Regions from separate parts of the Sodalis praecaptivus genome, predicted to be linked through region 4. Evidence: predicted binding sites of a transcription regulator. Region 4 holds the regulator's gene; each other region holds the start of a gene.
The links. Region 4 encodes CRP, which controls carbon source genes, mostly activating them, when cyclic AMP is high. Its sites were predicted from a motif close to ATGTGANNNNNNTCACAT; they were not measured.
Positions count from the first base shown of each region.

Region 1 (7,434 bases), 350 kb from region 4:
CCAGGATTACTGGGCGCGTCAGGGCTGCACCATCGTCCAGCCGCTGGATATGGAAGTCGGCGCGGGGACTTCCCATCCCATGACCTGCCTGCGGGCGCTTGGCCCGGAGCCCATCGCCGCCGCCTATGTACAGCCTTCGCGTCGTCCTACCGATGGCCGCTACGGTGAAAACCCCAACCGGCTGCAGCATTATTACCAGTTTCAGGTCATCATCAAACCTTCGCCGGAGAATATCCAGGAATTATATCTCGGTTCGCTGAGAGAAGTTGGCCTGGATCCCACCATTCACGATATCCGTTTTGTGGAGGACAACTGGGAAAACCCGACATTGGGGGCCTGGGGACTGGGCTGGGAAGTCTGGCTGAACGGCATGGAGGTGACGCAGTTTACCTATTTTCAGCAGGTGGGTGGGCTGGAATGCCGGCCGGTCACGGGGGAAATTACCTACGGGCTTGAGCGTTTGGCGATGTATTTGCAGGGCGTCGACAGCGTCTATGATCTGGTCTGGAGCGACGGCCCGCTGGGCCGTACCACCTATGGCGACGTGTTCCACCAAAACGAAGTCGAGCAATCGACCTACAATTTTGAATATGCCGACGTGGATTTTCTGTTCACCTGCTTTGAACAGTACGAAAAAGAGGCGCAAACCCTGCTGGCCCTGGAAAAACCCCTGCCGCTGCCGGCCTATGAACGTATCCTCAAGGCGGCGCACAGCTTCAATTTGCTGGACGCCCGTAAGGCGATTTCGGTCACGGAACGCCAGCGCTATATTCTACGGATCCGCACCTTGACCAAAGCCGTGGCGGAAGCCTACTACGCTTCACGCGAAGCGCTGGGTTTCCCGATGTGCAAAAAGAATGAGAAATAAGAGGCAGCCATGACGCAACACACTTTTCTGGTGGAAATCGGCACGGAAGAGCTGCCGCCAAAGGCGCTGCGCGCTTTGGCTGAGGCCTTCGCCGCCCAAATTAGCGGTGAACTTGATGCGGCCAGCGTTCGCCACGGCGAGGTGAGCTGGTTTGCCGCGCCGCGCCGGCTGGCGGTCAAGGTCGCTGAACTTGACGGCGCCCAGGCCGATAGCGATGTGGAGAAGCGCGGCCCCGCCGTCGCCCAGGCGTTCGACGCCGACGGCAACCCGACGAAAGCGGCCGAGGGCTGGGCGCGCGGCTGCGGCATTACGGTCAGCCAGGCCGAGCGTCTTGCGACCGAGAAAGGCGAATGGCTGGTTTACCGCGCCCGGGTAAAGGGGCAGCCTGTGCAGGCCCTGCTGTGCGATATGGTCAGCCGCGCGCTGGGTAAGCTGCCGATCCCGAAAATGATGCGCTGGGGCGACAACGAGACCCAATTCATTCGACCGGTGCATACGGTGACGATGCTGCTGGACGACAGTGTGATACCGGGCAGAGTGCTTGGTATTGACGCCGATCGCCTTCTGCGCGGCCATCGCTTTATGGGCGAGCGGGAAATCAGCCTCGAACACGCGGACCAGTATGCGCAGGTGCTGCTGGCGCGCGGCCGGGTAATGGCCGACTATTTGCAGCGTAAAGAAACGATTCGTCAAGACGCGGAAGCGGCGGCCAAACGGTTAGGCGGCGTGGCCGATCTGAGCGATAGCCTGCTGGAAGAAGTTACCTCGCTGGTGGAATGGCCGGTGGTGCTTACCGCCCGTTTTGAAGAGAAGTTCCTGGCGGTGCCGGCGGAAGCGCTGGTCTACACCATGAAAGGCGACCAAAAATACTTCCCGGTGTATGACGCCGCGGGCAATCTGATGCCGCACTTCATCTTCGTCGCCAATATCGAGTCGAAAGATCCGCAGCAGATTATCGCCGGCAATGAAAAAGTCGTGCGCCCGCGGTTGGCGGATGCGGAATTTTTCTTCAATACCGATCGCAAACAGCGGTTGGAAGATCGGCTACCGCGCCTGGATACGGTGCTGTTCCAAAAGCAGCTTGGTACCCTGCGCGATAAAAGCGATCGCATCGAAGCCCTGGCGGCCTGGATCGCCGCCCGAATCGGCGCGGATGTGCCGCAGGCGGCGCGTGCCGGCCTGTTGTCCAAATGCGATCTGATGACCAATATGGTGTTTGAGTTTACCGACACCCAGGGCGTGATGGGCATGCATTACGCCCGCCATGACGGCGAGCCGGAGGCGGTGGCGCTGGCGCAAAAAGAGCAATATCAGCCGCGGTTCGCCGGCGATGCGCTGCCCACGACGCTGGTGTCCTGCGCGGTGGCCATCGCTGACAAGATGGATACGCTGGCCGGCATTTTTGGTATCGGCCAGCATCCTAAAGGGGATAAAGATCCTTTCGCCCTGCGCCGCGCCGCCCTCGGCGTGCTGCGTATTATCGTGGAAAAACAGCTGCCCCTCGACCTACGGACGTTGACGGAAGAAGCGGCGCGCCTGTACGGCGAAAAACTGACCAACGGCGCGGTGGTGGAGGAGGTTATCGACTTCATGCTCGGCCGTTTCCGCGCCTGGTATCAAGAGCAGGGACACAGCGTCGACACCATTCAGGCGGTGCTGGCGCGTCGCCCGACGCGCCCGGCGGATTTCGACGCCCGGGTGCGCGCGGTGAGCTATTTCCGCACCCTGGAGGAAGCCGCGGCGCTGGCGGCGGCCAACAAGCGGGTATCAAACATTTTGGCCAAAGCCGACGATTCGGTCCACGCGAGTCTGCAGGCCGCGTTACTTAAGGATCCGGCCGAAATCACGCTGGCGACCCATTTGGTGGTGCTACGCGAAAAGCTGCAGCCGATGTTCGCGGCCGGTCGCTATCAGGACGCGCTGGTGGAGCTGGCGGCGCTGCGTGAGCCGGTGGATGCTTTCTTTGATAGCGTCATGGTGATGGCGGAGGATAATCAGGTGCGGGTGAATCGCCTGACGTTGCTGTCGCAGCTGCGCGAACTGTTCTTGCAGGTCGCGGATATTTCGCTGCTGCAATAGGCCGCGTATTGCCGCCGGCACGGCGCCCTCTGTCGGGCGCCGAGTCCGCGGTTTTTGCCCGTCGCGAAACTGCACTATCATTGTTACTGAGTCAAGGAAGGCGAAGTGAATACCTAAACCGGGAAAATGAGTTTTCATTTACAGGAGTAAAGGTTATGACTTTAAGGGAGCGCATGGGCCTCTATCGACCGCTGCTGGCAATGCTGGTTTTGTTGCTTGGCGTCTTTCAACTGACCGGCTGCGGCGATAAAGAGCCGGAGCAGCGGCAAGCCTTTATACAATTCTTGCAAAATACGGTTTTGCCGGGCGGTGAACGGATCCCCACGCTGAGCGCGGCGCAAAAGGAGCAGTTTGGCCCTTACGCCAATGACTATCAGATTTTACAAACCTTTAGCGACAAATTCCTCAGCTCGGTTAACGGTTCGCTAGTACCGGTGCTCGATGAAATAAGCCAAATTCGCGTGCCGCAGGATTACGTGTCCCATCGGCAGACGCTTGCGCAGGCCGGCGGCGCGCTTAATATGCTGGCTCCCGATCTGGCGCGAGCCAAAAAACAGGCGGACGATGGCCGCGCCGCGCTTAAGCAACCGGAAGATTTGCAAAAGGTTTACAACCAGGCGTACGACAAGCTGGTGACAGGGCCGATACAGAAAGTCACTCCGGTGATCGGCGCCGCCGCCTCTCTGGCGGAACAGCTGGTCCACGTGGGGGATTTCCTCGCCATGCAGACGGGACAGGGGCAGCCCAGCTATGAAGGGGGATCGGTAAGCTTCCCCACGCAGCTGCAGGTCACGCAATATAACGAGCTTATGACCGGCCTGCAAAACCAGCATCAGCAGCTGCTACAGGCGCAAAACAGCGCAGGTGCGCTGCTGCCCTGAGGGCGCGGACCGTGCGCCACCGCCCTTGGCCAGCTGTTGCCGGATGGGCGCACGGTTGGCCTTCGTTCTGCCGGCGGGTGCAATACGCCGGCAATCGCAACCGCGCCGGCGTAGCGCGTTGGCGCTAGTCGCCCAGCGCGCGATGCTGGCGCATATTCCTCTTTTCTAACGGTAACTTTGTTACACCTTTCCCTGTTATTTTCACGGCTTACCGCCGCGGCTGATGGCGCATAGCGCTAAGCTTCGTCGCCATAGGCGCTCCGCAAACAAGTTTTTTGTGATTTAAGTCACGTTTCTATTACAAATTCGCCGCCTCATGATGTGATGTAGATCACAATAAGCCGGTAAATTAAGCCGGTTCTTCATAAATGTGCTTTTATTTCAGCGTTATTTTGTGATGGATATCACCAAGATAGCCCTCTTTAGGGGGGTGTCCTCGTGATTAGCATCACAATAATTGACCTCGCTACGCTATCGCAAAAGAGCGTGGTAGAGTCGCGCTGCCAATAGTAATACCGGCGGATGATGCAACACTGCCGTAACAAATTTCACGCGCTCTTATTGTATAGCGCGTCTCAATAGGGGTGAGTTTTTATGTCTTCTTCGGATATCAAGGTCAGAGTGCAGAACTTTGGCCGCTTCCTGAGCAATATGGTGATGCCCAATATTGGCGCCTTTATCGCCTGGGGCATTATCACCGCGCTGTTTATTCCTACGGGCTGGACGCCAAACGCGACGTTAGCCAAACTGGTCGCGCCAATGATCACCTACCTGCTACCGTTGCTGATTGGCTATACCGGCGGTCGGATGGTAGGGGGCGAGCGCGGTGGCGTCGTCGGCGCGATTACCACGATGGGGGTGATCGCCGGCGCCGATATGCCGATGTTCCTCGGCTCGATGATTGCCGGTCCTCTGGGCGGCTGGGCTATCAAACGCTTCGACCGCCTTGTCGACGGTAAAATCAAAAGCGGCTTCGAGATGCTGGTGAACAACTTCTCGGCCGGTATCATCGGTATGTTGCTGGCGATTTTGGCCTTCCTGGCCATTGGTCCGCTGGTTGAAATGTTGTCAAAAGGCCTGGCGGCCGGCGTTCACCTGATGGTGACTTACAACATGCTGCCGCTGACTTCCATCTTCGTCGAGCCGGCAAAAATCCTGTTCCTGAATAATGCCATCAACCACGGCATCTTCTCGCCGCTGGGTATTCAGCAGGCAACGGAGACCGGTAAATCAATATTCTTCCTGATTGAAGCCAACCCCGGCCCGGGCATGGGCGTGCTGATGGCGTATATGCTGTTTGGCCGCGGTAACGCCAAGCAATCCGCCGGCGGCGCCGCCATCATCCATTTCCTGGGCGGTATTCACGAAATTTACTTCCCCTATGTGCTGATGAACCCGCGTTTACTGATTGCGGTGATCCTCGGCGGCATGACCGGCGTTTTCACGCTGAATCTGCTGGGCGGCGGTCTGGTTTCACCGGCGTCTCCCGGCTCCATTCTGGCCGTGCTGGCCATGACCCCCAAAGGCACCTATTTCGCTAACCTGGCCGCCATCGTTGCCGCTTTCGCCGTCTCGTTCGTCATCTCTTCGATTCTGCTTAAGAGCTCACGCGCAACCGGCGATGAAGATAATCTCGCCGAGGCATCACGCCGCGTGCAGGATATGAAAGCCCAGTCGAAAGGCGTCGCCGCTCCCGTTAACGCGGGCGCCACGGGTGATTTAAGCTCGGTGCGTAAAATTATCGTCGCCTGTGACGCCGGTATGGGGTCGAGCGCGATGGGCGCTGGCGTGTTGCGTAAAAAGGTGAACGAGGCCGGGCTGAAGAACATCAGCGTGACCAACAGCGCCATCAATAATCTTCCCGACGATGTGGATTTGGTGATAACCCATCGCGACCTGACCGAGCGCGCGATGCGTCATGCGCCGCAGGCGCAGCATATCTCGCTGAATAACTTTCTCGACAGCCAGCTTTACAGCGATTTGACCGCGCGTCTGGTAGCGGTACAGAAAAGCGGGGATAATCAGCAAAGAGTTATGACCACGCTGGACGACAGCTTTGAGGATAGCGAACAAAACCTGTTCCGCCTCACCGCCGACAACATTTTTCTCGGTCAACACGCGGATCATAAAGAGCAAGCGATCCGTTTCGCCGGCGAGCAGTTGGTCAAAGGCGGTTATGTCCAGCCCGAATATGTACAGGCAATGCTGGATCGCGAAAAACTGACTTCGACTTACCTGGGTGAGTCCATCGCGGTGCCGCACGGCACGATCGAGGCGAAGGACCGCGTGCTGCGTACCGGCGTCGTGTTCTGCCAGTACCCTGACGGCGTACGCTTTGGTGATGAGGAAGACGATATCGCCCGGTTGGTGATAGGTATTGCCGCGCGCAATAACGAGCATATTCAGGTCATCACCAGTTTAACCAATGCACTGGATGATGACGCCGTGATCGCGCGTTTAAGCCAAACCACCGATGTGCAGGAAGTCCTGGAACTGCTGGCGGGTGCTAAAGCGTCCTGACCAGGCACGGGGGCGGGTCACTCTGCGCAAGAAACGAGGGGCCTGCCATGGCCCCTTTTTTGCTTAGATTTTTGCTGAGATAATTCAAGGTTAACGTTATGAAAGCATTACATTTCGGAGCAGGTAATATCGGCCGCGGGTTTATCGGTAAACTGTTGGCCGATGCCGGTGTAGAGGTTGTTTTCGCCGATGTGAACCAGCAGGTTCTTGATGCGCTTAATCAGCGCCACCAATACCCGGTGCGGGTGGTGGGCGAACAGGCGCAGGTAGAGACCGTAAGCGGGGTCAGCGCGGTTCACAGCGGCAGCGACGAGGTCGTGGCGCTGATCGCCAGCGTGGATTTGATCACCACTGCGGTGGGCCCGCAGATTCTTGAGCGCATCGCGCCGGCCGTTGCACGCGGACTGGTTAAGCGGCACGATGGCGGCAACACCCGGCCGCTGAACATCATCGCCTGCGAAAATATGGTGCGCGGCACCAGCCAGCTCAAACAGCACGTACTTAACGCGCTGGAGCCGCAATTTCATGCCTGGGTAGAGCAGCAGGTGGGTTTTGTCGATTCCGCCGTGGACCGTATCGTGCCGCCGGCGGAAGCGGGCAGTGACGATCCGCTGGCGGTGACGGTCGAAAGTTTCAGCGAGTGGATTGTGGATAAAACCCAGTTCAAAGGCGTCCCGCCCACCCTCGCCGGTATGGAACTGACCGACAATTTAATGGCGTTTGTTGAACGCAAGCTGTTTACTCTCAATACCGGCCACGCCATCACCGCTTATCTGGGCCAGCTCGCCGGTCACCAGACCATCCGCGATGCCATTCTCGATCCGGCCGTACGCCAGGTAGTCAAAGGCGCGATGGAGGAGAGCGGGGCGGTACTCATCAATCGTTATGGCTTCGATGCGCAAAAGCATGCTGCTTATATCAACAAAATTTTGCAGCGCTTCGAGAACCCCTATCTGCACGACGACGTAGAACGCGTGGGCCGGCAGCCGTTGCGTAAGCTTGGCGAAGGCGATCGGTTAATTAAACCTCTGCGCGGGACGTTGGAGTACGGCCTTGGCCATGCCAATCTGGTCAAAGGCATCGCCG
Region 1 covers NZ_CP006569.1:106,416-113,849, forward strand. Annotated here, with positions in the region: gene glyQ (glycine--tRNA ligase subunit alpha) at 1-868, shown strand, start outside; gene glyS (glycine--tRNA ligase subunit beta) at 878-2,947, shown strand; gene SANT_RS00485 (DUF3053 domain-containing protein) at 3,103-3,828, shown strand; gene SANT_RS00490 (PTS mannitol transporter subunit IICBA) at 4,423-6,348, shown strand; gene SANT_RS00495 (mannitol-1-phosphate 5-dehydrogenase) at 6,447-7,434, shown strand, end outside.
Region 1: the regulator CRP is predicted to act here: its motif matches at 4,148-4,165, upstream of SANT_RS00490 (PTS mannitol transporter subunit IICBA).

Region 2 (7,434 bases), 2.1 Mb from region 4:
TGACGCGGATTTATTCGATGTTAGACTCGATAAACCACAGGAATTTATCCAGATCGCGGGAAGCCGCCGTGAAGATATCAGCCGTATCTTCATCCTCAACTTCGGTGATTGCCTTGCGTACATCGTTAGCGACAATACCATAACGGTCGGCCAGGGCTCTCAAATGATCCTGCACCGTATGAATAGTGGTCGGATAACTTTTCAGCGGGGTTTTATCATTGGTCACCTGCACCGTACCCAACGCGACGCCGCCCAGTTGCACCACGCGTTCGGCAATCGTATCCTGATGGTCAAGAATAGCGGTACGGAAACCGTCCAGCATTTCATGCACGCCAATAAAGTTGTTACCACGCATATTCCAATGCGCCTGTTTGGTGATTAGCGCCAGATCCACCAGTTCAATCACAATACGGTTAAGCGTGGCGATAGTCGAGGTTTTAACCTGTTCGTCCACATCATTGCGCGTAAAAATGAGTTCAGAAGATTTCGTTTTAACCAGTTTAGCGGTACTCATAATTACTCATCCTCTTATTAGTTCGTAACGGCTCGTTTTTAATTTCATTCAGATAATAATTATAGCAGCGATTTAGAATCTTGCTCCCTATCAAAGCTATCGCTGATTTATTATCTTAATCGACTTGGCCGCGGCCGCATCCGCTGCCACCACAGTCTCTCGCCTATAACCGCCGGAAAGGACGGTGAGGCAATGACACCCTCTGGCGCCGTCCACGCCGGCGTGATTGGCGCTGTAGGCCCAGCGTACGGCGCTGGCGACGCGCGGTAGCATTACTCGCCGCTACGCTGCCGGCTATGCCATTTATGCAGGACGCGTCATCCCTAGCGGCAACATCAGCCCAGCAAGCACGTTGAACGCGTCATCCCTAGCGGCAACATCAGCCCAGCAAGCACGTTGAACGCGTCATCCCTAGCGGCAACATCAGCCCAGCAAGCACGTTGTACGCGTCATCCCTAGCGGCAACATCAGCCCAGCAAGCACGTTGGACGCGTCATTCCTAGCGGCAACATCAGCCCAGCAAGCACGTGGGACACGTCATCCACAGCGGCCAAATTAGCGCTTCAAGCATGCCGACCGTTTGCGCCATGCAGCAGACGGGGCGCAATAGCAATGCCGGCTGACAGTCAGACCTGTGTATCAGCACTGGCCTGCGCGCGTTTTTCGGATGCCGCGACGGCGCCGGGGGTTTTGCGTAATCGTCCGCGCTTGCGACGGTAGGCTGCGCTGCCACGCCCTGCCGGCGAGGATGCGGGTAGGGAATAAGGGCAGGTTCTATCCTCCTCCGATTCTTCCCCTTGCGCAACCGCCTCTCACGGGGGCATGGTGGCTACGGGCGATGAGGTTATAGCCAGCGGGAATAAAAAGCGGCGGGTTTAATGAAGACATCTTATATTTTCAGTGCAGGTGGCGCTTTTATTCCCCGCTATTTGGCTCTATTCTTTCCTCGGCAGCGGGATAACGCCCAGGCGGTGAGCGAGATATAACGCCCTTTTCAGCACCGCGCCGCCGCTATTGTTTAAAGGCAGGGAATCTATTTTTGGACACCCACTGCGTGGCACTGCGTTGGGAATAATTATTATTTCGTTTTAAGACCTTCTTGCGCGCGGCGCAAAAGTGCTTTTTCTGCCGTTGAGGGCGAAAATAAGCCCGCCGGCAAGGTATGAAATTAAATACTTATTAAATGAGATTTCTTTTTTTGCCGTTTCGCCTGTACGGAAGCGTGAAAAAAAAACGTAAAAAAATAGGCAAAATCATCGGTAAAGGTCTATTTTTTAAACGGTCGATTCGGAATGTTCTGGATATGTTGTAAGGATAAGTAAAGGTCCTTTTGGGACGGCGGTTCAAAACATAAGTAAAATGAATAGGATAGAAGTGTCTGAAAACTTATGTTACACGATACCTTTACTTGGACAACAATTATTAAGCAGAGTTTCATGCTAGGTTTTGGTATATTTTCATGGTTAGGACGTACATTCACATTTGAGGTGGTTATGAAAAAAATTGCATGTCTTTCAGCTTTAGCTTGCGTTTTGGCAGTGGCAGCAGGTTCCGCAACAGCAGGTGAAAGCACCGTTTCCGCCGGTTACGCACAGGGTGACCTGCAGGGCGTAGCGAACAAAGCTAACGGCTTTAACTTAAAATACCGCTACGAGTGGGACAATGACCAGCCGCTGGGCGTGATCTCCTCGTTCACCTATATCGAAAAAAACCGCGCTGAAAGCGGCGATTACGATAAAGGTCAATACTACGGCTTCACCGCTGGTCCGGCTTGGCGCATCAATGATTGGGCCAGCCTGTACGGCGTCGTCGGTCTGGGCTATGGCAAATCCATCTCGAATGCCCAGGACGGTAATCGCCGTGGCGGCAGCAGCGATGTCGGCGTTGCCTACGGTGCCGGTCTGCAGTTCAACCCGATGGAAAACGTTGCGCTTGACGTCTCCTATGAACAAAGCCGTATCCGTTCCACCGACGTCGGTACCTGGATTGCCGGTGTAGGTTACCGCTTCTAAGTCTCATGCGGGCGGCAACCCTTCGTGGCTTTGCCGCCTGATGACTGCTCCGGTGGAAGGTTTGACGTTTCACCGGGTGAAGGCGCGCCGTTTTTTTTGCGCGCCTTATGATCGCCCCGCGCCTTGGCAACCGTTTCGTCCTCGAGCCAGACGCCTCTACTTGCTTTCTCCCGCAATCTGCCTGACGACACCCTTCCTGAAGCGAAGACTACCCATGCTTGACGCGTCGCTGTCATGCATCACTTACCGCAGCGTGATTGGACGCCGACCTCCTTCGTGCCTGACATAACGCCACTGGCGTTTCCCCTTTGGTTACCCGTAATGCGCTTTGCGTTTATCGACCCCACCCGCGCGCGGGCCTCGCTGACAGGCGCGTGGCCGAGACCCTTTCGCCTCTGGCGCATTTCCCCCCTGCGTTCGGTCCTCCTTCTCTGGGGTGGGGCTTTGCCATTTTGCCGCCCGGCTTGCGAAACGGCCCTGTTGCGCGTCGTGTCGTCATCCTATCGCAACAGACGACAGATTTGGCGCCATCTCGCGCCGCTTTATGGCATAATATGGCGAATGTCACACTTTATTAAGAGTCTCTCCTTTGCTGATCAGTAATAACATCACCATGCAATTCGGCAGTAAACCGCTGTTCGAGAACATTTCCGTCAAGTTTGGCGGCGGCAACCGCTACGGCCTCATTGGCGCCAACGGCTGCGGTAAATCTACCCTGATGAAAATTTTGGGCGGCGATTTGACGCCTACCGCCGGCAACGTCAGCCTGGATCCCAACGAGCGCCTCGGTAAATTGCGCCAGGATCAATTCGCTTTTGAACAAAATAGCGTGTTGGATACCGTCATCATGGGCCATGGCGAGTTGTGGGCGGTCAAACAGGAGCGCGATAGCATTTACGCCCTGCCGGAGATGAGCGAAGCGCAGGGATACCGGGTGGCGGATTTGGAAGTGCTGTACGGTGAAATGGATGGCTATACCGCGGAGGCGCGCGCCGGCGAGCTGCTGCTGGGCGTCGGCATTCCGCTGGAACAGCATTACGGTCCAATGAGCGAAGTGGCGCCCGGCTGGAAGCTGCGCGTGCTGTTGGCGCAGGCGCTGTTTGCCAATCCAGACATTCTGTTGCTTGACGAACCGACCAACAACCTGGATATCAATACCATCCGCTGGCTGGAGCAGGTGCTGAATGAGCGCAACAGCACGATGATCATCATCTCCCATGACAGGCATTTCCTGAACATGGTCTGCACCCATATGGCGGATTTGGATTATGGCGAGTTGCGCATCTATCCGGGCAACTATGACGAGTATATGACGGCATCGACGCAGGCGCGCGAACGGCTGGTGGCGGATAATGCCAAGAAAAAAGCCCAGATTGCCGAGCTGCAGTCGTTCGTCAGCCGCTTTAGCGCTAACGCGTCCAAATCGCGCCAGGCGACCTCTCGCGCCCGGCAGATCGATAAGATCAAGCTTGACGAAATCAAAGCCTCCAGCCGGCAAAATCCGTTTATCCGCTTTGAGCAAGAGAAGAAACTGTTTCGTAATGCTCTACAGGTAGAGCAGGTGACCCAGGGCTTCGAGGCGGCGTCGCCGCTATTTCGCGCCCTGAATATGATGGTGGAGGTGGGTGAGAAAGTGGCGATTCTCGGCGCCAACGGTATCGGTAAGACCACCCTGCTCAGAACGCTGATGGGCGAGCTGACGCCGCAAAGCGGTGAGATAAAATGGTCGGAAAACGCCAATATCGGCTATTACGCCCAGGATCACGCCGCCGAGTTCGCCGAGACGATGACGGTGTTCGACTGGATGAGCCAGTGGAAACAGGCCGGCGACGATGAGCAGGCGGTGCGCGGCATTCTTGGCCGGCTGCTGTTTGGCCAGGATGATATTAAAAAGCCGGTTGGCGTGCTGTCCGGCGGCGAGAAGGGCCGGATGCTGTTTGGTAAGCTGATGATGCAAAAGCCCAATATCTTGCTGATGGACGAGCCCACCAACCATCTGGATATGGAGTCCATCGAATCGCTGAACGCCGCCCTTGAGCTGTATCAGGGGACGCTGCTGTTTGTCTCTCATGACCGCGAATTCGTCAGTTCGCTGGCAACGCGTATCGTGGAAATCCTGCCGGACAGGGTGGTCGATTTTAGCGGCAACTATGAAGACTACCTGCGCAGTCAGGGTGTGAACTGAATCGGTAATGGCCTCTCCTTGCGCGGTCACGCGTGCGCCGAATCTTCAGGCGTAATCTGCGCGCGGCCCAGGTAGGGGTTGCGCCCGCGACATTATTCACCTGCGCGGCCAAGCGTGCGCCGAACCTGCTCGGGTTATTATTGCCGCGGCCAAGGTTTGCCTTACCCCGCGCCGGCGTCCCGCACTTGCGGGCGCCGGCCGTTAGCCCAATGAGTTTGCCGTGAAAAAATCCGTTCCGCCCACAGCGGAAAAGACGTCCTTACATCCGCGCAATCGCCACCGTGGCCGCTATGATTTCGCCGCGCTGGTGGCCGCTTGCCCGCCGCTGGCCCCGTTTGTCCGGCCGACGCCCGGCGGTACGCCCTCGGTGGATTTCGCCTCGCCGGCGGCGGTGACCCTGCTCAACCGCGCGCTGTTGCTGCACCATTACGGCCTGCGGCACTGGGATATCCCCGCCGGGTTTCTCTGCCCGCCGGTCCCGGGACGGGCGGATTATCTGCATCACCTGGCGGACCTACTGGCGGCCGGCAACGGCGGCAACATTCCGCGCGGTCGGCGCGTGATGCTGCTGGATATCGGCGTCGGCGCCAATTGTATTTACCCCATCATAGGCCATCATGAATACGGCTGGCGCTTCACCGGTTCGGATATCGATCCGCCCTCGCTGCGCTGGGCGCGACACCTCGCCGACATGAATCCCTCGCTGGCGGGCGCGTTGCGCCTGCGTCGACAATCCCAGCCGGCGGCTATCTTTGACGGTATCATTGGTGCGGCGGAACGATTCGACGCCACCTTGTGCAATCCGCCGTTTCACGCATCGGCGCGCGAGGCCGAGGCCAGCACGCGACGTAAGCAGATCCAATTGGCACGGTCGACGCAGCGCCGGCGGGGAAGCACCCTCGGTGCGGGGGATCGGGGTGGCGCAGCGGGCGACGGTTTCCCGGTGCGCCACACCGACGCGGCGGCAGCCAATTTTGGCGGTCGGCATAATGAACTATGGTGTCCAGGCGGCGAGCTGGCATTTGTCCGCCGTATGGTCGCGGAAAGCGTTGCCTATGCGCGTCACTGCCTGTGGTTCACGGCGTTGTTGTCGAAGAGCAGTTCGTTAGCGCCGCTGTATCGCGCCATCGAGCAAGCGGGCGCCAGCGCGGTGCGCACGGTGCAAATGGGGCAGGGACAGAAAATCAGCCGTTTTGTCGCCTGGAGTTTTTATGATGCAACGGGCCAGGCGGAGTGGGCCGCGCGCCGCTGGCGCGACTGATGGCGCGGCGGGTGCTAAGGTTAGGGCGCGCCGCACACCTCGCAATCGGGATGTCGCGGTAGCCGCATTTCCCGCAGTTGCAGCGTCATCGCATCCAACATCAGAAGTTTTCCCGAGGGCGATTGCCCGTAATCGGTTAGCACCTTGATGGCTTCCATCGCCTGTAGCGCGCCGATGATCCCCACCAGCGGCCCCATCACCCCCGCTTCGGCGCAGGTCAGGCTTTCGGCGCCGAATAACCGGCTCAGACAGCGATAGCAGGGTTCATCCGGCCGATAGCGAAAGACGCTGATTTGCCCCTCCATTCGGATCGCCGCGCCGGAAATGAGCGGCAGGCGCCGCGGATAACAGCAGCGGTTGAGCTGTTCGCGCGCCGCAACATTATCGGTGCAATCCAGCGCGATATCGCATTCGGCCAGTAGCGCGGACAGCCCGTCATCGTCCAGCACGTCGTCCACCGTGGTCAGCGTGACGTGCGGATTGACCGCCGCGAGCGCCTGGCGGGCCGAGGCGACTTTCGTCTGGCCGATACGCTCATCGGTATGCAACACTTGACGCTGTAGATTCGACAGCGAGACGGTATCGAAATCCAACAGCACCAGCCGGCCAATGCCGGCGGCGGCCAGATACAGCGCCGCCGCGCTGCCCAGCCCGCCCAGGCCGGCAATCAGCGCACAGCTGGCTTTTAACCGTTCCTGGCCGGCAAAATCGAAGCCGCGCAGTATTATCTGGCGGTTATAGCGCAGCATTTCCTGATGACTCAATTCCTCCGCCACGCTGCTTCCCTAGCCCTGCAACAAGGCGTTAAACGGTTCAATCGTCACCCATTCGCCGGCGGCGACGTCGCCGCGCGCCTGCTCCAGTACGATAAAGCAGTTGGCGCAGGCAAAAGAGCTAAAGACATGGGATCCCTGCGGCCCGGTGGTTTCAACCGTGAGCTCGCCGGCGTCGTCGAGGCGGTAGCGGCCGCGCTGGAAATCCAGGCGGCCGGGGGTTTTACCGAGCGGGGTGAGCGCGCGCGCGCGCAGGCGCGGCGGCGTGCGCCAGTCCCGACGGCCCCCCAGTCGGGCAATGAGCGGCTGCACCAACTGATAGAACGTGATCGCTGCCGATACCGGATTGCCCGGCAGGCCGCAAAACCAGGCCTGGCCCAGGCGGCCAAAGGCAAAGGGTTTACCGGGCTTCATCGCCAGTTTCCAGAAATGAATCTGCCCCAACTCTTCCAGCATGGTTTTGGTATAGTCCGCTTCGCCGACCGACACGCCGCCGCTGGTGATGAGGAGGTCCGCCCGGCTGTCCGCCTGGCGAAACGCTTCGCGCAGGGCGGCGGCGTCATCGGCAATAATGCCCAAATCGATAACCTCGCAGCCCAATTGGGTAAGCATCAGCCTGATGGCGAAGCGATTGGTATCGTGGATCTCGCCGGCGGCCAGCGGTGCGCCGATAGGCCGCAATTCGTCGC
Region 2 covers NZ_CP006569.1:3,111,152-3,118,585, reverse strand. Annotated here, with positions in the region: gene dps (DNA starvation/stationary phase protection protein Dps) at 11-514, opposite strand; gene ompX (outer membrane protein OmpX) at 2,008-2,526, shown strand; gene SANT_RS13700 (ABC-F family ATPase) at 3,116-4,711, shown strand; gene rlmF (23S rRNA (adenine(1618)-N(6))-methyltransferase RlmF) at 4,932-5,972, shown strand; gene moeB (molybdopterin-synthase adenylyltransferase MoeB) at 5,993-6,748, opposite strand; gene moeA (molybdopterin molybdotransferase MoeA) at 6,758-7,434, opposite strand, start outside.
Region 2: the regulator CRP is predicted to act here: its motif matches at 3,079-3,096, upstream of SANT_RS13700 (ABC-F family ATPase).

Region 3 (7,434 bases), 2.0 Mb from region 4:
ACCCTTTTACCGTGGGTGTGGACGCCGTTTTGCCGCCGGCACATCTTTTCACCGTCGGTGTAGCTTATTTTTTACTGCCGGTACGGATCACCGCCGCAATACGATTGGCGATGTCCTGCTCATCGCCAAGAAAATAGCGCTGACGTGGCGCTATCTTGTCGTCGAATTCGTAAACGATAGGTACGCCGGTCGGAATATACAGCGCCGTCAGGGCATCTTCTTCCAGACCGTCCAGGTGCTTGACCAACGCCCGAATCACATTGGAATGGGACACAAGCAGGACGTGTTCACCGCGCCGCAGTCGCGGCACGATAACTTCGCGCCAGTAGTTGATGACACGCTGTTCGGTTGCCGCCAGGCTTTCGCTGAGCGGTTGGCTCGCGACGGCCAGCCTGCGGTAGCGGGCATCGCGTCCGGGATGGCGGGGATCGTCCGGCAGCAGCGGCGGCGGCGCGGCGCGGTAGCCGCGCCGCCAGGCCATGACCTGCTCGTGGCCGTAGCGTTCGGCGGTAACCGCTTTATTTAATCCTTCCAGCGCGCCGTAATGGCGCTCGTTCAGCCGCCAGCTTTTCTCTTCCGGCAGCCAGCTTTGACCCAGTTCATCGAGCAACAGCCAGAGCGAATGCACGGCCCGGACCAGCAGCGACGTACAGGCAAAGTCGAAGCGGTAGCCGTGCTGTTTCAATAGCCGCGCCGCCTCGATAGCCTCGATTCGTCCCCGTTCGGTCAGTTTGACGTCGGTCCAGCCGGTAAATCGATTTTCCCGATTCCACAGACTTTCGCCATGGCGCACGATCACCAGACGTTTTTCGGCCGTCGCCGTCGTAGCAGGAGTCATTATCATAAATCGTTCGGTTACCTGGCGGGCATAAGCGCCACATTATCATTAACACTATTACGTCTGCAGAGTATGGCTTATACGACTACTATAATATCAGTATTTCTATACAAATCTTGACATGCAAGCGTTCCGTGCGGCGATAGGGCGGGTAAGCGTTGCTTTTCTATCTCCGGCCCGCGGCAAAGCTTTTTTTCTACAGGTACTGTTCAGGAGCGACCATGCTACGTCGTCTTTTTTCCTTGCCGGGCCTCACCGGTCTGCTGATTTGTGTCTGTGGATTATTTTTTCTGGTGGTTGGCCTGTGGCTGCTGTCGCTTGGCGGCTCCGCATATTATCTGCCGGCCGGCATACTGCTGAGCGTGAGCGGGTTTCTCATCATCGAACGGCGCATTCTGGGGCTTTGGATCTATTTGCTGACGTTCGTGCTGACCGCGCTATGGGCACTGTATGAGGTCGGCCTGGACGGCTGGAAACTCATGCCGCGTTTGCTGGTGCTGGCGGTGCTCGGGCTGTGGTGCAGCATGCCATTCATTACTCGGCCGCTGACGCTGTCGCGCCGGCAGCGGGTGCTGGCCGCCGTCGCGGGGCTGTTCTATCTCCTGGTCGGCGCCGGTGTGATAGGGGCAGGCTACATAACCAGCGAACGTCTGTACGTTCAGCATGCACCGTTGCCGGCTGCGGCTGCTGCGGCGGCGGCCGAGACCGAGACAGACAGGACCGGGCGCAATGAGTGGCGCCACTATGGTCGCACCCCCGCCGGGGAGCGTTATTCGCCCTTGACCCAGCTCACGCCCGACAATGTGGCGCAACTCGCCCCCGCCTGGGCGATCCACACCGGCGATGTCATGCAGCCGGGGGAAGATAAAAAAGGGCGCGAATTCAATTTTGAGGCTACCCCGATTAAAGTGGCCAACCGGCTTTATCTCTGTACGCCGCATCGGCAGGTGCTGGCGCTGAATGCGACCACCGGTAAAACCCTCTGGACCTACGATCCCCACAACGACACCCGCGCCAACGAGTATCTTGCCTGCCGCGGGGTGGCCTATTACCAATCGCCCACTCCCACCAATGCCCCTTGCGATCGGCGCATTATCAGCACCACCGCCGATGCCAAACTCATCGCGCTTGATGCCGACACGGGGCGGTTGTGTCAGGATTTCGGGGCAGGGGGCCGCGTGAACCTGACCGATTTGATGGGCAAGGTTCCGCCGGGCTTTCATTTCATCACCTCACAGCCCCTGGTGGTGAACGATCGCGTCGTGCTGGGCGGCTGGATCTATGATAATCAGGCGCGCGGCGAGCCGTCCGGCGTGGTGCGCGCCTTTGATCCCCAAAGCGGCAAATTGGCCTGGGCATGGGATATGGGCCGCAGCGATCCCACCGCGCCGTTGAAACCCGGCGAAACTTACACCCGCGGCACGCCGAATGGCTGGGGCACCTATACCGCTGACCCGGCGCTGGGTCTGGTCTATATCCCCCTGGGGAACGCCACGCCAGATTATTACGGCGCACAGCGCCGGCCGTTTGATGACAAGTATTCCAGCGCTATCGTGGCGCTGGACTTGGCGACGGGGAAAGAGCGTTGGCATTTCCAGACCGTCCATCATGATGTGTGGGATTTTGATTTGCCCATCGGGCCTTCGCTGGTGGATCTGCCCCAGCCCGGCGGAGGGACGGTGCCCGCGCTGGTGCAGACCACCAAAATGGGCCAATTGTTTCTGCTGGATAGGCGTACCGGCAAACCGTTAGCGCAGGTCGAGGAGCGGCCGGTGCCGCAGGCGGATCCCTTCCCGGGAGAGCGTCTATCGCCCACCCAGCCCTACTCCACCGGCATGCCAACGTTCGCGCCCGCCAATCTGACCGAAAAGGATTTATGGGGCGCTACGCCGTTCGATCAGCTTTGGTGCCGCGTGCAGTTCCGCCGGTTCGGTTATCAGGGGCAATACACGCCACCGGGGCTGGGAACCCGTATCGCTTATCCGGCGTTTGACGGGGTGATGGACTGGTACGGCGCCTCGATTGACCCGGCGCGTCACGTACTGATCGCCAATACCAGCTATATCCCGTTTATCGCCGAGGGCGTCACCGAGCAAAAAGCGCTACGCCGCGGGTTGATGCAACCCTGGGCCGGTTGGGAAAGTAATCAGCCGTATCCCAAACCGAAGGAGTTCGCGGTGGGGCCGCAGTACGGTACGCCGTATGCCGAGATTGTGCGTCCCTGGCTATCGCCCCTTGGCGCGCCCTGCAATGCGCCACCCTGGGGTAAACTGGCGGCGATTGATTTGCAAAGCCGAAAAATCAGCTGGGAGCGGCCGGTGGGCACCACTCGCGATATGAATATTTTAAATACCCATACCAATGCGGCGCTGCCGACGGGGATCTTTACCATGGGCGGCAATATTATCACCGCGGGCGGGCTGATTTTTATGGGCGCCACCGCCGACGACTATCTGCGCGCTTTCGACGAAGCCAGCGGCAAAGAGCTGTGGCGCGGCCGCCTGCCGGCCGGCGGGCAGGCGACGCCCATCACTTATTTGGGCGCCGACGGTCGCCAGTATGTGGTGATTGCCGCCGGGGGACACGGCGGGCTCGGCACCCGTACCGGCGACAGCGTGATGGCCTGGGCGCTGCCCGCTCGCCGCGCCGCAGGGAAATGACGGCGCGGCGAACGTCGGTCACGCTCGGGGACGCCGGCGCATAAGGTCTCGCGGGCTGGCGTTGGGGCCTATCGCGGTGCGGCAGGCCGGCGCAAAAGGTCTCGCGGGCTGGCGTTGGGGCCTATCGCGGTGCGGCACGCGGGCGCAAACGGGCCTCGCGGGCTGGCGTTGGGGCCTATCGCGGCGCGGCACGCGGGCGCAAACGGGTCTCGCGGGCTGGCGTTGGGGCCTATCGCGGCGCGGCGTGCGGCTCAGACGCCGTATCGCTGGCGTTTTACGCCGCGCAGGGGCGATACGGAGGCGTTATCCGTTATCCCCAGCGGTGATCCTTTAGACGATTAGGGTTAGGTGAACTGCAGATCGGGCGGCGTGTTGGCCATCATAAACAGCATACCTTGCTTCATGCTTTCCCACATTTCGTGACGAATCATCAGCAATTGCGCCAAAGTAATCCCCAGCAGCCCGGTGACAAACCAGCACGCCATACCGATGCCCACGCCGGTGAAAATAAACGCCATCGCGTTGCGGCTGGACCGGCGGCACTGCACGTGCAGCTGGCTGGCAAAAAACATCATCATCGCGCTGAGCAGTTCCCAGCGCATCACAAGAAAGCTTGCGGCAAGCGTTCCCACGGTGAAAATTCCTCCAATCATCAACTGATGGTGTAATTTTCCCTCGTTTTTTTGCATTGCGCCACAAAAATATGTGACGAGGGTCATAATAATTACCCCCGCCGCTTGCTTTCTGTTGATTTAAGATTTTCCGTTTACCGTCTCGGCCGGGCCAAATACCTGAAACTTGGGCAAATCTCCCTGCGGATAGAGCTCCCAGCCGCCGCCCAGCGCTTTATACAGCGAGACCAGGTCCACGCTGGATTGTACGCGGGCGCTGGCGGCCTGCTGCCGCGCCTGTGCCAGCTGACGCTGCGCGTCCAACACCTCGATAAAGGTGCTTATCCCCTGGCGATAGCTGTTGCTGGCCAGATTGAAGGCATTTTGCAGCGCGTCGGCGGTTTGTTCCAACCCGTCGACCCGCTGCTGGTCGGCGCGATAACTGACCAAGGCGTTTTCCACATCCTGGAGCGCGGTCAGTACCGTTTGGCGATAGGCGAGGACGGCATTCGCCTGTTGCGCCCGCGCCAGCCGCACATTCGACACCAGCCTCCCGCCTTGGAAAATGGGAATAGACACCTGCGGACCATAGGAATAAAAATGGCTGCTCCAATGGGTGAGATAATCAGAATCGGTGTTGCGCATCCCGAATTGGCCGGTCAGCGACAGATCCGGGAACAGCTGCGCGACCGAGACGCCGATATTGGCGGTTGCGGCGTGCAGCTGCGCTTCCGCCTCGCGTACATCGGGACGGCGACGCGCCAGGGAGGCGGGGACGCCCACCGGCACCGCCGCCGGCAGGCGCGGCAGCGGTTTGGTCTGCGTCAGCTCGGCGTTCAGCGCCCCCGGCGGCAGCCCCAGCAGCACCGCCAGCCCATTCATTGCCTGGCGCTGTTGGGCTTGATACTGCGGCAATTGGGCGCGCAGCGACCCTATCTGAGCGCTGGCGTTTTCCACATCCAACTGCGGCGCCAAACCGCTGTGCGCGCGGCTTTGGGTCAGCTCCAGCGACTGCTGCGCCACGTCGATTTGCGCCATCAGCGTGTCGCTGACGCTTTGCGCGCCGCGCAACTGTAGATAGGCCCGCGCCACTTCGGCCTCCAGCGAGACCAGAGCATCATTGCGGCTTTCCACCGAGGCCTGCGTTTGCGCGTTGGCCATTTCAACGGAGCGGCGCACCCGACCCCATAAGTCCAACTCCCAAGACGTGTCGAAACTGCCTTGATAAAGGTGAATCGGCCGCGTGAGCGAATCCAGGCGCGAGGCGAGCTCTTCGCTGCTTTCAGCCACCTGGGCGCGGACGCCATAGGAGTCCAGTTCGCCTTTCAGGCCCAACTGCTGGCGCGTGGCGCTGGCGTTGGCGCTCACGGTCGGCAGGCCGGCGGCGCCCGCTTGCAGCGTTTGTTCTCGGGCGCCGGCGATACGCAACACCGCCTGCTGCAAAGAGAGATTGCCGGCGATGGCACGGTCGATAAGGCTATCGAGCTGCGCATCGTTAAAGGTGCGCCACCACTTTGGGTCTGGCTGCGCGGCCAGCGCCCGGGAGGCGGTGCGGTCGGTGCTGCGCAGGTCATTAAAGGCCGACGGCGTAGAGGGTTGGGGCGGTTGGTAATCGGGCCCCACCGAACAGGCGCTAAGCGTCAGTGCGGCCAAACCGAGCAGCGGTAACAGGGGGGTTGGCCGCTTCCTGACGGTGCGAATACGAGCCGGCATATTAGTGAGCTCCCGCGTTGCCTTCGCTTTTCACCGGCGAAAGCAGCAAACAAAATGGAATAAGGATTAACGAAACCAGCGCGCAGAGACTGAAGACATCGACGTAGGCCAGGATCCGCGACTGCGCCACCATCTGTTGGTAGAGTTGTCCCGTGGCAAGCGATGTCGGATCGCCGATGAGGCTGCCGGCGTCGCGGAACGCCTGGGCGGCACGCTGAATCGCCTGCTGGAATTGCTCGTTGAACGGCGACATATTATGCACCATATAGGCGCTGTGGGCCTGGGAGCGCTCGGTAATGGCGGCGGTGGACAGCGAGATGCCGATAGAGCCCGCCACGTTGCGGAACATGGTGAACAGCGCTGAACCATCGGCATTCAGCCGCGGGGCAAGCGTAATAAAAGCCAGGGTGGTCAGCGGTACGAACAGGAAACCGAGGCCGATGGACTGCGCGGCGCGCATTTTCACCATCGTGCTGAAATCGATATTCGGGACCAAATGGCTGGAATAAATAAACGACAGCGTCATTAAGGTAAAGCCGAACGCTATCAGCCAGCGGGTCTGCACCACCGGCATCAGCTTCAGCACCAGCGGGATGGACATGACGATCAACACCGCCCCCGGCGAAAGCACCAGCCCGGACCAGGTGGCGGTATAGCCGAGCTCCTGCTGCGCCAGCTGCGGCATGACCACCGAACTGCCGTAGAGAATCATCGCCATGCCCGCCATCAGCAGGCTGGAAACGGCAAAATTGCGGTCCTTCAGGCAGCGCAAATCCACCACCGGTTTGCGGGTATAAAGCAGCCAGTACACCGCCCCCACCAGTCCGACCACGGCCAGTAGCGCGAAGAGCTGAATAAAGCCCGAGGAGAACCAATCATCATCTTCACCGCGGTCCAGCATCACCTGCAAGCAGCCCAGCCCCAGCGCGATAAGCCCGATACCGATATAATCGATATTGAGCTTACCGTTCTTCACTTTGCGCTCCCACGGCGGATCTTCAAGCATCTGGTATATGGCCAGAAAGGTCAGCACGCCTACCGGGATGTTAATCAAAAATACCCACCGCCAGCTGTAGTTATCGGTTATCCAGCCCCCAAGCGTCGGGCCGACTACCGGCGCGACGATAATCGCGATGGAGGAGAGGCCGAACGCTTTACCGCGATCTTCGGGTTTAAAATAATCGAGCAGTACCGACTGCTGGACCGGCTGCAGACCGCCGCCAAAAAAACCCTGCATGACGCGAAACAAGATCATCTGCCACAGCTCGGTGGCGATACCGCACAAAAAAGAGCAGACGGTAAACATGGCCACGCAAATCAGGAAGTACTGTTTGCGTCCCAGCACGCGGCTGAGAAACGCCGAAATGGGCAGCACGATACCGTTCGCCACCAGGTAAGAGGTCAACACCCAGGTGGACTCGTCGTAACTGGAGGAGAGGGTACCGGCTACGTGGGGGAGCGCCACGTTGACAATGGTGGTATCCAGGATTTCCATGAACACCGCCAGGGTAACGACGATGGCGACCGCCCAGGGGTTGCTGGACGGCGTCCAGTGGCGATCGCCGCTCATTCAAGCGTAACCTTCGGCTCGGCCGACAGCCCCAGCGGCAGC
Region 3 covers NZ_CP006569.1:3,140,721-3,148,154, reverse strand. Annotated here, with positions in the region: gene gpmA (2,3-diphosphoglycerate-dependent phosphoglycerate mutase) at 65-838, opposite strand; gene SANT_RS13845 (membrane-bound PQQ-dependent dehydrogenase, glucose/quinate/shikimate family) at 1,060-3,498, shown strand; gene SANT_RS13835 (YjcB family protein) at 3,843-4,130, opposite strand; gene SANT_RS13830 (efflux transporter outer membrane subunit) at 4,251-5,822, opposite strand; gene SANT_RS13825 (DHA2 family efflux MFS transporter permease subunit) at 5,824-7,392, opposite strand; gene SANT_RS13820 (HlyD family secretion protein) at 7,389-7,434, opposite strand, start outside.
Region 3: the regulator CRP is predicted to act here: its motif matches at 4,202-4,219, upstream of SANT_RS13835 (YjcB family protein).

Region 4 (7,434 bases):
CTTGAGTAACACCTGGTTCGCCACCGAATCCTGGGCCTCAGGATGCGCGTACAACAGCAAAACTTTGGGCGGCTCAGAGATCAATTCCCCTCCAAAGCGTCGTCAGGAAGCGGGATTTCCGCTACCATGCTTCGCAAAGATAACATCAGGACGCGATATCCTGTTTAACATTCAACTATGTCAATTTAACATACTCTAACGACGGCGCTTTATGATTGTTTTCTCCTCGTTGCAAATTCGTCGCGGTACCCGCGTACTGCTGGATAACGCCACCGCCACGGTCAACCCGGGGCAAAAAGTCGGGTTGGTCGGCAAAAACGGCTGCGGCAAATCCACGCTGCTATCGCTGTTGAAACAAGAACTCAGCGCCGACGCCGGCAGCGTCAGCCTGCCCGCGAACTGGGCGATGGCCTGGGTTAATCAGGAAACCCCCGCTCTTGACGTGCCGGCACTGGAGTATGTTATCGATGGCGACCGGGAATATCGTCAGCTCGAATCTGAATTACTTGTTGCCAATGAAAAAAATGATGGTCATGCCATCGCCACGCTACACGGGAAACTGGACACCATCGACGCTTGGACCATTCGCGCCCGCGCCGCCAGCCTTTTGAGCGGTCTGGGCTTTAGCCAGCCGCAGCTGACGCAGCCGGTGCGCGCGTTCTCCGGCGGCTGGCGCATGCGTCTTAACCTCGCGCAAGCCCTGCTGTGCCGGTCTGATCTGCTGTTGCTGGACGAGCCGACCAACCATTTGGATTTGGATGCGGTCATCTGGCTGGAAAAGTGGCTCAGAAATTATCCGGGTACGCTTGTTTTGATTTCCCACGATCGCGATTTTCTCGATCCTATCATCAATCGGGTGCTGCATATCGAACAACAGATCCTAAATGAATATACCGGCAACTACTCGTCGTTCGAGCAGCAGCGCGCCACCAAACTGGCGCAGCAGCAGTCGCTCTACCAGCATCAGCAGGAAAAAGTGGCGCATTTGCAGCACTACATCGATCGCTTCCGCGCCAAGGCAACCAAAGCCAAGCAGGCGCAAAGCCGCATCAAAATGCTGGAAAGAATGGAGCTTATCGCCCCGGCGCATGTGGATAACCCCTTTCAATTCAGTTTCCGCGCGCCGGAAAATTTGCCCAATCCGCTGCTCACCCTGGAAAAAGTCAGCGCCGGCTATGGCGATAACCTGATTTTACGCTCCATCAAGCTCAATTTGGTACCCGGTTCACGCATCGGTCTGCTGGGACGCAACGGCGCCGGTAAATCGACGCTTATCAAGCTCCTGGCCGGAACCCTGCCGCCACAGTCGGGGACGGTGTCGCTGGCGAAAGGCATCAAGCTTGGCTACTTCGCCCAGCACCAGTTGGAGTTTTTGCGCGCCGATGAAACGCCGCTGCAACACCTGAGCCGGCTGGCGCCAAAGGAGTCGGAGCAAGCGCTGCGCGATTTCCTGGGCGGCTTCGGCTTTCAGGGCGATAACGTCACCGACCAGACGGCGCGCTTTTCCGGCGGCGAGAAAGCGCGGCTGGTGCTGGCGCTGATTGTCTGGCAGCGTCCCAATCTGCTGTTGCTTGACGAACCCACCAACCACCTGGACCTGGATATGCGTCAGGCGCTCACCGAAGCGCTTATCGATTTCGCCGGCGCGCTGGTGGTCGTGTCCCACGATCGCCATCTGCTGCGCTCCACCACCGATGAATTTTACCTGGTGCATGACGGCCAGGTTGCGGCCTTTGACGGCGACCTGGAGGATTATCAGCAGTGGCTGGCCGAACTTCAGCGCCCGCGCACGCAGGATGACGATACACAAGCGTCCCCCGCCGGCGTCAATACGGCGCAGACGCGCAAAGATCAGAAACGGCGCGAGGCGGAATTTCGTAAAGAGACCCAGCCGCTGCGTCAGGCCATCGGCCGCTATGAACAGCAGTTGGCTACGCTTGAAGCGGAGCTGGCCGAGGTGGAAGGCCGGCTGGGGGATAGCGCGCTGTACGAAAGCGCCCGCAAAAGCGAACTGAGTGACTGTCTGCAGCGGCAAGGGAAACTGAAATCGGCGCTGGAGGAAGCGGAGCTGGGCTGGCTGGAAGCCCAGGAACAGTTGGAGACGCTGTCGCAGGCGTTTAGCGCGGAATAGTTGCGCTCAGCGTCACACCAGCATTGCGCAGACCGCGGGCGACATCAACGTCGCCACGGGCTGAGCGCCAAAACAGTAGTCTGCGGACCGCGGGCAGCGTCAACGTCGCCACGGGCTGAGCGCGCTCAGCGCCAAATCAGCAATACGCAAGCCGCGGTCAGCAGTCCCATGGCCAGATTGAAAAGCGTCCAGGCCCGCCGCCCTTTCAGCAGCCGGCCGATCACCGTACCAAACACGAGCCAGATGGCGCCCGAGACGATATTGACGGCGGCGATGCCGATGCTTATCGCGATCACCGACCCCGCATACGCCTCCCCGGCCAGGCTAAAGCTGGCCACCGCGCCGAGGGCCATCAACCACGCTTTCGGATTGAGAAATTGTAGCAGCCCGCCTTGATAAAATGGCACCGGCCGCGGCGGCGCCGAGTCGGTATCGAGCTTTTCATAAACGGCGGTGGCAATTTTCCACGAAAGCCACAGCAGATAGAGGCTGCCGGCGACTTTTAGCGTAAAATGCAGGGCGGGATAAAGGGTGATGAGACTGCCGACGCCGCAAGCCACCAGCAGCAGCATGCACTGCATGCCGAGCATAATGCCGAGCATCAGCGGCATGGAACGCCAAAAGCCGAAATGGGCGGCCGAGGCGGTGAGCAACATATTATTAGGACCGGGAGTAATAGCGGCGACCCAGAGAAAACCCAACATCGATAAAAACAGACCCAGCTCCATATATCCCGCACTATTGCTCCCGACGATGACGTTTATGAAATTAACAGTGCGATGCCGATTCGACAAGCGAATTGTCGGTGAAATTTCGTCACGCTGTCGCCCCGACCACCACTGGAGAAATGCCGAGAATGATCATTCCCTGGGAGCAGATCGATCCCGCCACGTTATATAATTTGATCGAATCGTTTGTGCTGCGCGAGGGCACGGATTATGGCGAGCGGGAACAAAGCCTGCAACAAAAGGTAGCGGATGTGTTACGCCAGGTGCAGTCCGGCGAAGCGGTGCTGGTGTGGTCGGAGCTGCACGAAAGCATTAACATCATGCCGCGCGGTCAGTTCCGCCCCGATTAGCGACGGCGATGCGGCTCTTCCCCGCCGCCGCCGCGCCCGGCCGTGCGTCCGCATGGCGGAAACGAGCAAGCCTCGCGGTGGCCCTGCGGCGCCAAACGTGATAACAATAACCTTCGGCCGCCCGCACGTCATCTGACAGAGGTTATCAACACTATTAAGGTCTCATCATGTCAGCACAACATCCAATTATTGCGGTTACCGGCTCCAGCGGCGCCGGGACCACGACCACCAGCCTGGCTTTTCGCAAAATCTTTCAACAGTTGAACATTCGCGCCGCGGAGTTGGAAGGCGATAGCTTTCACCACTTCACCCGGCCGGAAATGGATTTAGCCATTCGTAAAGCGCGCGATTTAGGTCGGCACGTGAGTTATTTCGGCCCGGATGCGAATAACTTCGATCTTCTGGAAAGAACATTTTATCACTATGGGGAAAGCGGACGCGGGCAGGCGCGCAAATATTTGCATACCTACGACGAAGCGGTTCCTTATAATCAGGTCCCCGGCACCTTTACCCCCTGGCAGCCCCTGCCGGAGCCTACCGACGTCCTATTCTACGAGGGGCTGCACGGCGGCGTTGTGACCGAGCATAATGACGTTGCGCGGCACGTGGATTTGCTGGTGGGGGTGGTGCCGATAGTCAATCTGGAGTGGATCCAGAAATTGGTGCGCGATACCAACGAGCGGGGCCACTCCCGCGAAGCGGTCATGGATTCCGTGGTGCGATCCATGGAAGATTATATCAATTTTATCACGCCGCAATTTTCCCGTACCCATATCAACTTCCAGCGGGTGCCGACGGTGGACACCTCCAATCCGTTCGCCGCCAAAGCGATCCCGTCGCTGGACGAAAGCTTTGTGGTTATTCACTTCCGCGGCCTGGACGCCATGGATTTTCCCTATTTACTGGCGATGCTGCAGGGATCTTTTATTTCCAATATCAATACGCTGGTGGTGCCGGGCGGCAAAATGGGTCTGGCGATGGAATTGATCATGGCGCCGCTGGTCAAGCAATTGCTGGAAGGGAAACCGATTCGCTAAGCGGCTTGACGCGGGCGCCGCGCGCGGGAACGACGCGCGGCGCCAATCGGGTGGGGCATGATGCGGCTTAGCGCTGCGCCCCGACAGTCAAGCGCGCCCCGCGCGCTCAGTCGAGGTGACGTACCTCAAAGCTGTGGGTAATATTGGCGGCTTTCCCCAGCATCAGCGAGACCGAACAATACTTTTCCGCCGACAGCGCGACCGCGCGCTCGACGATCTTATCCGTCAAATCGCGGCCGGTGACGATAAAATGCAGATTGATTTGGGTAAACAGACGCGGCGCTTCCTCGCGGCGCGTTGAGGTTAACTTGACCTCACAGTCGCGCACATCGGCGCGGCCCTTTTGCAGAATCGAAACCACGTCAATAGCGCTACAGCCGCCGGCGGACATAAGCAGCATTTCCATTGGGCTTGGGGCCTTTTCGCCGCTGTTGCCATCCATGATAATCTGGTGGCCCGAGGCGGATTCGCCGATAAAAGACAGCCCTTCCACCCACTTTACTCGCGCTTGCATATCGTTAACTCCTGATAATATTCTTTGTGAAAGACTACCTTTTTGCCGCCAAACTGGCAATGTAACCGCAGATGCATCATGCTGAAGCGAGACAACACAAGACAGTCTCTTAAAGCTATGCTAAAAAACAAGGCAGGATCGAACTCACCGACAGTGAAAGAGCAAGAGAGCGATCGAAACGTCACCAACATTGGACCCTGATAAGTTCCCTTGCGAGGTTCCGTTTATGAACGGAATGACATCATAATAACACCTTACCTTACAGGGAATACGCCGTTCCTAAACAGGGCGGCGATGACAAAAGAGGATAACAGCGAATGGTTCTCGGCAAACCGCAAACAGACCCGACTCTCGAATGGTTCCTGTCTCATTGCCATATTCATAAGTATCCATCGAAGAGTACGTTGATTCACCAGGGTGAAAAGGCAGAAACGCTCTACTATATCGTCAAAGGCTCCGTCGCAGTGCTTATCAAGGACGAAGAAGGCAAGGAGATGATCCTCTCCTACCTCAATCAGGGCGATTTTATCGGCGAACTGGGGTTGTTTGAAGAGGGGCAGGAGCGCAGCGCATGGGTGCGGGCGAAAACGGCCTGCGAAGTGGCTGAGATATCCTACAAGAAATTTCGCCAGTTGATTCAGGTCAATCCCGACATTCTGATGCGCCTGTCTTCACAAATGGCCAGCCGCCTGCAGGTGACCTCAGAGAAAGTCGGCAACCTGGCTTTCCTGGATGTGACCGGGCGTATCGCGCAAACGTTACTGAATTTAGCCAAGCAGCCGGACGCCATGACTCACCCGGACGGTATGCAAATAAAAATCACCCGGCAGGAAATCGGCCAAATAGTTGGCTGTTCACGGGAAACGGTCGGCCGTATTTTGAAAATGCTTGAGGATCAAAATCTCATCTCTGCCCACGGAAAAACCATTGTCGTTTACGGAACCCGCTAATCCCCTTTCACCACGGGCATGGTCAGGACGGCCATGCCTCTTTAGCTGACTTATGTGGCGCAGACTCATCTACCACCCCGAAGTAAATTATGCCCTGCGGCAGACCATTGTGCTTTGCCTGCCGGTCGCCATCGGACTGATGTTCGGCAGCCTGCAGCAAGGTCTGCTGTTCTCGCTGGTACCCGCCTGTTGCAACATCGCCGGGCTTGATCAGCTCCATAAACGTTTCTTTAAGCGGCTGGTGGTCGGCGGCTCGCTGTTCGCCCTGAGCAGTATTTTTATCCAGCTGCTGTTGGCGCACGGCGTGCCGCTGCCGTTTGTCATGCTGGGGTTGGCGCTGCTGTTCGGCGTCAGCGGCGAAATCAGCCCGCTACACGGCCGCTTGCTGCCGGCATCGCTAATTGCCGCGGTATTTACCCTGGGGCTGACCGGCAATGTGCCGCTTTGGCTGCCGCCGCTGCTCTATCTGGCGGGGACTGCCTGGTATGGGCTGTTTAACGCGCTGTGGTTCCGGCTATGGCAAGAGCAGCCGATGCGCGAGGCGCTCAGTCTGCTCTACCGCGAACTGGCGGATTATATCGAAGCGAAGTACAGTTTGCTGACTCAGCACACCGATCCGGACAGTGCGCTACCGCCGCTGTTCGCCCGCCAGCAAAAGGTCATCGACCAGATTGCCCAAGTGTATCAGCAGTTGCATATGCTCTCGGCCAACCATCTCAGCCAGTACAAAAGACTGTTGCGCGCCTTCCAGGTCGCGTTGGATTTGCAAGAGCATATCGCGGTGAGTCTGCATCAGCCGGATGAAGTGCAAAAGCTGGTGCAGCAAAGCCACGCCGAGGCGGTGTTGCGCTACAACGCGCGTATCGTCGCCGCCCGGCTGCGCGTCCTGGCGGACGATATTCTCTATCACCGCCAACCTGACCGGTTTGCCGCGGATGCCGGCCTGTCGGCGCTGGAAAAAATTGCCCGCCACCATCCGGATAATCCGGTAGGCCAGTTCTGCTATTTCCATTTCAGCCGCATCTATCGCCTGTTGCGTTCCCAGCGCCCCCTCTATCGTCGCGATGTGATGGCGGATAATCAGCAGCGGTTGCCGTTCTGGCCGGCGCTGCGCAGTTATTGCTCCTTGAAATCGATGGCGCTGCGCAACGCCGCCCGCCTGGGCCTCATGCTGGCGATCGGCAGCAGTTTGGGCCTGGTGTTCAATCTGCCGAAACCTTACTGGATCCTGATGACCATCATGTTTGTCAGTCAGAATGGTTACAACGCGACCCGGGTGCGTATACAACATCGGGCGCTGGGTACCCTGGCGGGGCTGGTGATTGCCGCGGGTACGCTGCAACTAAAGATGGGCGACGGCGTCATCCTGAGCGGCATGCTGGTGGTGACTCTGGCCGGCTATTTGGTACTGCGCAAAAATTACGGTCTGGCGATGACCGGTATGACGGTGGTGACGGTGTATACCCTGCAATTGTTGTCGTTGAACGGCGCGCATTTCCTGCTGCCGCGGCTGGTGGATACCTTGATTGGCTGTATGCTGGCCTTTGGCGGCACGCTGTGGCTGTGGCCGCAATGGCAGAGCGGGCTGTTGCGCAAAAACGCCCATCAGGCGCTGGAGCGGGATCAGGAAGCGTTGCGGCTGCTGTTGCAGCCCGACCCCGGCGCGCCCGCGCTGGCTTATGCCCGCATGCGGGTCAACCAAGCGCACAATGCCTTGTTCACCT
Region 4 covers NZ_CP006569.1:456,038-463,471, reverse strand. Annotated here, with positions in the region: gene kefG (glutathione-regulated potassium-efflux system ancillary protein KefG) at 1-81, opposite strand, end outside; gene SANT_RS02055 (ABC transporter ATP-binding protein) at 212-2,131, shown strand; gene SANT_RS02050 (LysE family translocator) at 2,257-2,859, opposite strand; gene SANT_RS02045 (YheU family protein) at 2,988-3,209, shown strand; gene SANT_RS02040 (phosphoribulokinase) at 3,377-4,246, shown strand; gene SANT_RS02035 (OsmC family protein) at 4,353-4,760, opposite strand; gene crp (cAMP-activated global transcriptional regulator CRP) at 5,078-5,710, shown strand; gene SANT_RS02025 (YccS/YhfK family putative transporter) at 5,763-7,434, shown strand, end outside.